DNA from 2 places in the Delftia tsuruhatensis genome. Region 1 is predicted to be linked to the other one. Evidence: riboswitches for the same ligand, from Rfam matches in the RefSeq annotation. Region 1 holds a riboswitch; the other holds the start of a gene.
The links. A riboswitch is a leader RNA that binds a small molecule or an ion and turns the genes downstream of it on or off. The one in region 1 is predicted to bind glycine.
Positions count from the first base shown of each region.

Region 1 (4,390 bases):
TGCGCAAAACCCGAAGCTCAATCTCCATCACACCCGAACCCATGCTGAAACCGCGAATATCGATATCGTTAGCAAGAATCTTCGCGTCAATCTGAGTTTGCGACTGGGGATCGTAGGCGGAGATCTCCTTCAGGTCCTGAACCAGCGCCTCTTCCAGATACTTGGAAAATGTGCCGCTAGCCGAATTAAGAGGCGTTCCACGCAAGGAGAGGTTGTTGACCTGGGCAGCAGGATCCGTCGGCTCCACCTTCAGAACATTGGCGGAGCCCGGCTTGGCCGCCTTCAATTGCTCCAGGGCTGCGTAGTCCGCACCGTAAGGCGGGGCTTTCAGTTGGGCACACCCCGTAGCCAGAACCGCCACCGCGCAGATTGCAAAAACGCGAACGTAGGACACGAACATTTTTCTCTCACCCTTAGGATTATTTGAAGGACGAGAATGTAATGCAAAGTAACCACTTCGCTTCAGAATATTCCTAAGAAGTGGCTTCTTTCAGACGCGTCTTATGAACGTATACGACCGCGCACCATCATGCAGACCGCACGCTGGATAGAAGCCTTCTCAACCCACCCCCCTCAGCAACTGCTTCTGTATCTTCCCGCTGGCCGTCTTGGGCAGGGCTTCGCGGAAGTGGTAGCGGCGCGGGCGCTTGTAGGCGGCCAGCCGGTCGCCGTGGACCAGGAAGGCATCCAGCGCCTCGGCCGTGGGCGCTGCACCGGGCCTGGCGACCACATGGGCCGCGACGATCTGGCCCCAGCGCTCGTCGGCCTCGCCGATGACGGCGACCTCCAGCACATCGGCATGCTCGACCAGGGCGTCCTCCACCTCGCGCGGATAGACGTTCTCGGCGCCGGAATTGATCATGTAGTCGATGCGGTCGCGGATCCACAGATGGCCATCATCGTCGATGTGGCCCAGGTCGCCCGTGTGGTACCAGCCATGGGCCAGGGCACGCGCGTTGGCATCGGGTCGGTTGAGGTAGCCGGCCATCATGCAGGGGCCGCGCACCAGGATCTCGCCGACCTCGCCGGGCAGGCAGGCCTCGGCCGGATCGGTGGGTGCGTTGTCCTCGCGCACACGCGCCACGATGAGGTCATGGCCCATGGAGGGCAGCCCGGCCGAGCCCGCATGCGAGAGCTGCTCGCGCGGCGGCAGGATGGACATGCAGGGCCCCATCTCGGTGGTGCCGTAGACCTGGACCAGGTCGCTGCCGACCTTGCGCGTCCATTCGCGGATCAGGTGCGGCGCCATGGAGGCGCCGCCGTACTCCACCAGCCGCAGCGCGGGCGCCTGTTGCGGCGAGGCCAGAGGGTCGGCCAGCAGCATGGTGATCATGGTCGGAGCCGCGAAGAAGAACGTCACGCGCTCCTCGCGGATCAGGCGCCAGGCCTCGGCCACATCGAAGCGGCGCAGCAGCACTTGGGTGGCACCGGCCTGCAGGCGCGGCAGGAAGCTGGTGTGCAGCTCGGCCGTGTGGTTGAGCGGCGCCATGGCCAGGCCCACGTCGTCGCGCGTGAACTGCATGGTCTGGTGCATGAGGGCGTTGTGCGCCAGCTTGCTGCGGTGCGTGTGCAGCACGCCCTTGGGCCGGCCCGTGGTACCGCTGGTGTACATGAGGATGCAGGGGTCGTTCTCCCGCACCTGTGCCTGTGGTGGCGCGCTGCTGCGGCCGCGGGCCAGGGCCGACAGGCGCTGCGTGGCCCAGATGGGCAGGGCATCGGTCTGCGCATCGTCGGCGAAGATCCAGTGCGCGGGGCTGCCGCCGCCGTCGGCCTTGAGCAGGGCCTGGGCACGGGCGACGGTCTCGCTGCCCTCGGCCTCGAAGACCAGGGCGCGGGCGCCGCCGTCCTGGAGGATGAAGGCCAGCTCCTGCGGCGCCAGCCGATAGTTGACGGGGTTGAAGATGGCGCCCAGGCGGGCGGCCGCCAGCATGGTGAAGACGAAGGCAGGCGTGTTGTAGAGGAAGGCCGCGACCACGTCGCCATGGCCGATGCCCAGATCGGCCAGGCCATGGGCATGGCGATTGACCTCGGCATCCAGCTGCGCATAGGTCCAGGCCCGGCGCTCGCCCCCTTCCCAGGCCACCAGGGCCTCCTTGTTCGACAGATAACGGGCCGGCCAGGCCAGTGTGTCTCCCAGCGTCTGCTGCATGTGCGCTTCTTTCTTCCCGCTCACGAGATTCATATAACGATGCATCTCAATGTAGGAGATTTTTTAGACAGTTATGCAATTTGCAAATACCTCCATGCAAGGAAAACGCCGCAGCCCGCGGAAATCCCGCAGCAGCGCATGCGCCGTGCACGGCTAGAATGCGCCGGTCAGGAGAGAGTGCCCGCCCGGCCGCCACGGTCGCAGGCAGCGGCACCGCCGAAGGCGCAGGGTTCGCTCCGAACGCTCAGGCAAAAGGACTGGCACCGCCTGCCGCCACGGTCGCAGGCGTTCCTTGCTGGAGAGAGATGCAGTGCACGGCGGCGTGCCCATCCACCGAAGGAGCAAGCCCCACGCCCGGAAGGTGCGGGTGAATCTCTCAGGTAAAGCGGACAGCAGGGCAGGACATCCCGGCATGCCGGGATGGCGTATTGCCTTGCCACTTGCCCGAAGAGAGACCCTCCTTGACCGCTGCCGCCCCCACCCCCGACCTGCTCAAGACCCCGCTGTCCGCCCTGCACCAGGAGCTGGGCGCACGCATGGTGCCCTTCGCCGGCTACTCCATGCCCGTGCAGTACCCGCAAGGCCTGATGGCCGAGCACCTGCACACACGCCAGGCAGCCGGCCTGTTCGACGTCTCCCACATGGGCCAGATCAGCCTGCGCGGCCCGGATGCCGATGCGGCGCTGGAATCGCTGCTGCCCATGGACGTCCTGGGCCTGGGCGAGCACCGCCAGCGCTACGGCCTGCTGCTCGATGACGCGGGCGGCATCCTCGACGACCTGATGTTCGTGCGCCGCGAGGACGACCTGTTCCTCGTCGTCAACGGCGCCTGCAAGAACGAGGATCTGGCGCACATCCAGGCCCGTATCGGCCAGCGCTGCGAGATCGTGCCGCAGTTCGACCGGGGCCTGCTGGCCTTGCAGGGCCCGCAGGCCGCTGTCGCGCTGGAGCGCCTGCTGCCGGACACGGCTGGCCTGGTCTTCATGACGGGCGGCCATTTCGAATGGAGCGGGGCCGAGCTGTACATCACGCGCAGCGGCTATACCGGCGAGGACGGCTTCGAGATCTCGGTGCCGGCCGAGGCCGCCGAGGCACTGGCCCGCGCGCTGCTGACCCAGCCCGAGGTCCGGCCCGTGGGCCTGGGCGCGCGCAATTCGCTGCGCCTGGAAGCCGGCCTGTGCCTGTACGGCAACGACCTGGACACGACGACGACACCGGCCGAAGCCGCGCTGAACTGGGCGGTGCAGAAGGTGCGCCGCATCGGCGGCGAGCGCGAAGGCGGCTTTCCCGGCGCCGCCACCGTGCTGGCCCAACTGCAGTCGCCCGAGCTGCTCACGCGCAAGCGCGTGGGCCTGGTGGCACTGGAGCGCGTGCCCGTGCGCGAGGGCACCGAACTGCAGGACGCCAGTGGCCGCAAGGTCGGCACCGTCACCAGCGGCCTGCTGTCGCCCACGCTGAACCAGCCCATCGCCCTGGCCTATGTGGAGCCGGCCAGCGCTGCCACAGGCACCACGCTGCAGGCCATGGTGCGCGGCAAGGCCGTGCCCATGCAGGTGCAGGCTACGCCTTTCGTCGCCCCCCGTTACCACCGAGGTTGAGGACGGCCTGCGCACCGGAGGCGGTGTCCGGTTCCCGCGGATTCGGTTTTCCCGCCGCCGCATGCCGCTACAGTGCGCACTGACCTTTCTCAAACCGCCTTTCACAGGTTTTTTCCAGTTTCCATCCGGAGCAAATCATGAGCATCCAGTATTCCAAGGACCACGAGTGGATCAACGCCGCCAATCCTGACGCGGCCATCGTCGGCATCACCGTCCATGCGCAGGACGCGCTGGGCGACGTGGTCTTCGTCGACCTGCCCGCCGTGGGCGCCAGCTTCAACCAGGGCGACGTGGCCGGCGTGGTCGAATCCGTCAAGGCCGCCGCCGACGTCTACATGCCCGTCAGCGGCGAGATCGTCGAGGTCAACGAAGCCCTGCGCGACGACCCATCCCTGGCCAACAGCGATCCGCTGGGCGCAGGCTGGTTCTTCAAGGTCAGGCTCAGCGATGCCGGCCAGCTGGCCGGCCTGCTCGACGAAGCGGCCTATACCGCCTTCGCGCAGAACGCCTGATGGCGCCACGGGCACCCCTGGTGCCCGTCTTTCTTCAGGCGGGTGCGCCCGGCGCGGCCGACGCACCCGCCACCCTCAGCTTTTGAGACAGGTCCCTCCATGCTGATGTCCTCCACCCAGCCCCTTGCAGC
Region 1 covers NZ_LR813084.1:2,513,217-2,517,606, reverse strand. The annotation lists gene L1Z78_RS11350 (hypothetical protein) at 1-400, opposite strand, end outside; gene L1Z78_RS11345 (fatty acid--CoA ligase) at 560-2,149, opposite strand; glycine riboswitch at 2,308-2,419, shown strand; glycine riboswitch at 2,435-2,552, shown strand; gene gcvT (glycine cleavage system aminomethyltransferase GcvT) at 2,611-3,747, shown strand; gene gcvH (glycine cleavage system protein GcvH) at 3,885-4,259, shown strand; gene gcvP (aminomethyl-transferring glycine dehydrogenase) at 4,359-4,390, shown strand, end outside.

Region 2 (4,390 bases), 2.0 Mb from region 1:
GGCCCGCGTCGTGGCGCACCTGGCGCACCAGCAGTTGCACATGGCCGTCCTGCGGCAGCGAGGCGACCGAGTAGCTGCGCGGCGCCAGCGCCCGGAGCGCATCGGCCACGGCCTGGGGCGCGGTGCCCGCAGCGAATTCACCGGGCAGGGGCAGCACGCTGGACGCCAGCGCCTCGCGCAATGGCATGGACTGCCCTCGCCAGCGCACCACGGCCATGCCGTCGCAGGCCTGGCGCAGCAGCCAGGCATCGACCATCTCGGGAGCATGGCGTGGCAGGACCTCGACCAGGGCGCCGGCCTGCCACGCGGGAACCGCGCCTTCGGGCGGGGCCAGCCGCAGCGTGTACAGGCCCGCGCCCTGGCTGCCGGGATTGCAGTGCTCGCGCGCCTGCAGCCGCCATGGCAAGAACACGGGTGCCACCGCCTCGGGCGGCCCGGACACGCCGGGCTCCACGCCAAAATGCCCTGCCAGCGCCTGCTGCCAGGCGCTCCAGGCGGCGGCATCCTCGCCATCCATTTCGATCAGCGGAAACACCGGCTGCGCGCCCAGGCGGCGCAGCTGGTGGTCCAGCGCATGGCCGAAGCCGCAAAAGGCCGCGTACTGCCGTTCGCCCAGCGCCAGCAGGCCGTACTGCAGCTGCGGCAGGGCAGATCCCGAGGCCGCGCCCAGCAGGCGCGCGAAGCGGCGCGCGGCATCGGGCGGGTCGCCTTCGCCAAAGCTGCTGGCCACGAAGAGCACGCGCCGGTGGTGGCGCAATTGCTCGGCATCGAGCCGGGCCACGGACTGCAGCGTCGCGGCCAGCCCCGCGCCGCGCAATGCGGCCACCGTGGCCACGGCCAGCCGTTGCGCATGGCCGGCCTGGCTGGCGAAGGCCACCAGCACGGCATCCTGGCCGGCAGGCGGGATGGCCGCGCCCTGCGCCAGCGCCTGGTGCTCGCGCGCCACGGCGCGCGCCTTGCGGCGGCGGTCCAGGTAGAGCATCCATCCCGTGATGGCGAACAAGGGCATGACCAGCGAGGCCAGCGTCATGACGATGCGCCCCGGGAGGCCGAAGTAGGTGCCCATGTGCAGCGGATAGATGGCCCCCACGGCGCGCCGCCCCGTGGGCAGGTCGGCATGGCGCTCGTCGCGCTGCACGGTGCCGTCTGGCAGCAGGGCCATCTGGTTGCGGGCGCGCTCGTGGGCGGCATCGGCATCCAGCCAGCTGATCTGCAGCGGCTGGCCCGCGCGTTCGGGCAGGCGCAGCTGCGCCAGTGTCCAGCCCCGGGCCACGTGTTCGAAGCCAGCCCAGCCTGGGCCGATGTCCACGGGCTGCGTGGCGGCCGGCTCCGGCCTCGGGCCGCCGCGCGCAGCGGCTTGCGCGGGCGCGGCAGCGCGCGGCGGAACGCCGGCCCAGCCATCCACCGTGCTGCGCACCACGCCGAAGGCCCAGTACATGCCCGTGAGCGTGAACACCACGTAGGCCACCAGCGCCCAGGTGCCCAGCACCGAATGCAGGCCCCACAGGAAGGAGCGGCCCTTGAGCGCCGGATCGAAGGTCAGCCAGGCGCGCCAGGACAGCGGCCGGCGCGGCCAGCGCAGGTACAGGCCCGACAGCGACAGCATCAGCAGCAGGCCGGCCAGCGTGCCCGTGACGGGCTTGCCGTCGTCGCGCGGCAGCAGCAGCCAGCGGTGCAGGCGCTCCACCCATCCGAAGAACTCCGCGCCCTGCTGCCCGGGCAACTGCGCGCCCGTGTAGGGATCGACGAAGACGGTCTGGCCCCGGCGCTGGCCGGCCGCCGGCTTGAAGGCCACCTGGGCCGAGCGCCCAGGCTCGGCAAACACGGTGATGCGCTGGACCGCGCGCTGCTCGCCGGCTTCGCGCAGCGCGGCCACGATCTGCGGCGGCGCCAGCGCTACGGCCTCGCGCACGGGCACCGAGGCCGTGCCGGGATTGAGCCAGTCCAGGATCTCCTCGTGGAATGAAAATACCGCGCCCGACAGGCCGATGACGATGAGCACCGTGCCGGCCGTGATGCCGACGAACCAGTGCAGCTGGAACCAGATTTTCTTGAAGCGCATGAAACAGGCCGGCGACGGGAGACTGGCAGCGGACAGGGAGTGCACGGCACCCGTGCCTCGGCCCCATGGACGCGGGGAGCCGATCAGCGCGCGATTCTAAATCGTTCTCATTCATGGCCTGTGGCATGCCAACCGTTGGCCCGGATGCCGGCCTGGGGTTTTCGCCTAGGCTGGCACCCTGAGGCCAGCGCCTAGAATCGCCAGCAGCAGGAGAGCAGGCGGGTGCCGCGGCATCCGCCTCACCGAAGGCGCAAACTCCCATACACGCTCAGGTACCGTACTGCGAACACATCATGCCGTCTGGAGAGTCGCCGCCCGCAAGGTACGGCGCACCGAAGGAGCAAGCCCCGTCCCCATGGACGGCGGTGAATCTCTCAGGTACCAAGGACAGGGGGAGCGGCAGCTGCGTCACGACGGACGCCGGCTGCTTGCCATGCCCATCAAGCATCCAGCCTCCGTGTGACCGGCACATGCCTTTGAAAGGGCATCGTCATGCGCGTCATCGTTCTCGGAGCCGGCCTGCTCGGCACCACCTCGGCCTACTATCTGCAATCCCTGGGTCACGAAGTGACCGTCATCGACCGCCAGGCCTCGCCGGGCGCCGAGACCAGCTTCGCCAACGGCGGACAGATCTCGGTCAGCCATGCCGAGCCCTGGGCCAATCCCGGCGCGCCGTTCAAGCTGCTGGGCTGGCTGGGCCGCGAGGACGCCCCGCTGCTGTTCCGCCTGCGCGCCGACATGCGCCAGTGGCTCTGGGGCCTGTCCTTCCTGCGCAACTGCACGCCGGCGCGCACGCGCCACAACATCCGGCAGATCGTGCGCCTGGGCACCTACAGCCGCGATGCCCTGCGGCAGCTGCGCGCCGACACCGGCCTGCAGTACGAGCAGCGCACCCAGGGCATCCTGCACTTCTACACCAACGCCCGCGAGTTCGAAGGGGCGCTCAAGCCCACCGAGCAGATGCAGGCCCTGGGCTGCGACCGCCGCCTGATCGATGTCGACGAGGCCGTGCGCCTGGAACCCGCCCTGGCCCAGGTGCGCGAGCGCATCGCGGGCGCCACCTACACGGCGCAGGACGAATCGGGCGACGCCAACCTCTTCACGCGCGAGCTGGCCCGCATCGCCGCCACCACCGGCGTGCGCTTTCTCCACGGCCACCACATCACGGCACTGCGCACCACGGGCGCGGGCGCCAGCCGCCATATCGACCATGTGGAAGTCACCAATGCCGACGGCCGCTACGAACGCATCCAGGGGGACGCCTACGTGCTGGCCCTGGGCTCGTTCAGCCCGCTGCTGGCGGCACCGCTGGGCCTGCGCCTGCCCATCTATCCGGCCAAGGGCTACTCCGTGACCCTGCCCGTGCTGGATGCCGCCAAGGCCTACCAGGTCAGCCTCACCGACGACGAGTTCAAGCTGGTGTTCTCGCGCTACACGGGCGCGCAGGGCGACCGGCTGCGCATCGCAGGCACGGCCGAGTTCAACGGCTATGACCGCAACCTCGATCCCGTGCGCTGCGAGGCCATCGTGCGGCGCGTGCAACAGCTGTTCCCTGGCGCCGGCGACGCCAGCCAGGCCCGGTACTGGAGCGGCCTGCGCCCCGCCACACCGAGCAACGTGCCGCTGATCGGCCGTTCGCCGGTCGCCAACCTGTTCCTGAACACAGGCCACGGGACGCTGGGCTGGACGCATGCCTGCGGCTCGGGCCTGGCGCTGGCCGAGCTGGTCAGCGGCCGACGCCCGGCCGTGGATTTCGATTTCCTCGGGGTGCAGGCACTGGAACCGGCACCCGGTGCGGGCGCCGCGCGTCCGCGTGCCATCTGAGACCTGCTGACGCCGCTACGCCGTGAATACCGTCAACACACCTGCGAAGCGGTGCAGGCGCGCGTCCATGATCTCGGCCTCGGCCACGAAGCCGATCAGCGGCACGTCGCCCAACGCGTGGCGCAGGGTGCGCAGTTCGGCATCGGGGCCTCCGAACAGGCCGCCACCGCGGCCCCGGCAGCTGATGTAGATGGCGCCGCGGATGGGCGGCTGCGATGGCTCCGGCGCCTGGCCGTCGCCGGGCTCCGCCGCATCGCGCAGCGCCGCGCCCAGCTGCAGCAGTTCCTGGCGTGCGACCTGGGCCTGGCGGCGACAGAAGATCACGGAATGCCCGGCCTCCACGGCGCAGGACAGGGCCACGCCCTGGCGCAGCGGATCCAGGCCGACCAGGGTCAGCACCTGGGCCTCTTCCGTCAGCACGCCATGGGCCATGCCCCGGCCCGGCGGCGCAATCGCCGCCAGCGTGGTGCGCACCGTGGTCAGCGCGGGCTGCCAGTCGCTGCC
Region 2 covers NZ_LR813084.1:516,475-520,864, reverse strand. The annotation lists gene L1Z78_RS02410 (PepSY domain-containing protein) at 1-2,062, opposite strand, end outside; glycine riboswitch at 2,353-2,463, shown strand; gene L1Z78_RS02405 (D-amino acid dehydrogenase) at 2,555-3,886, shown strand; gene L1Z78_RS02400 (FIST signal transduction protein) at 3,902-4,390, opposite strand, start outside.
Region 2: it holds a riboswitch for glycine, as region 1 does, so the genes downstream of both, L1Z78_RS02405 (D-amino acid dehydrogenase) here and gcvT (glycine cleavage system aminomethyltransferase GcvT) in region 1, are expected to answer to the same signal.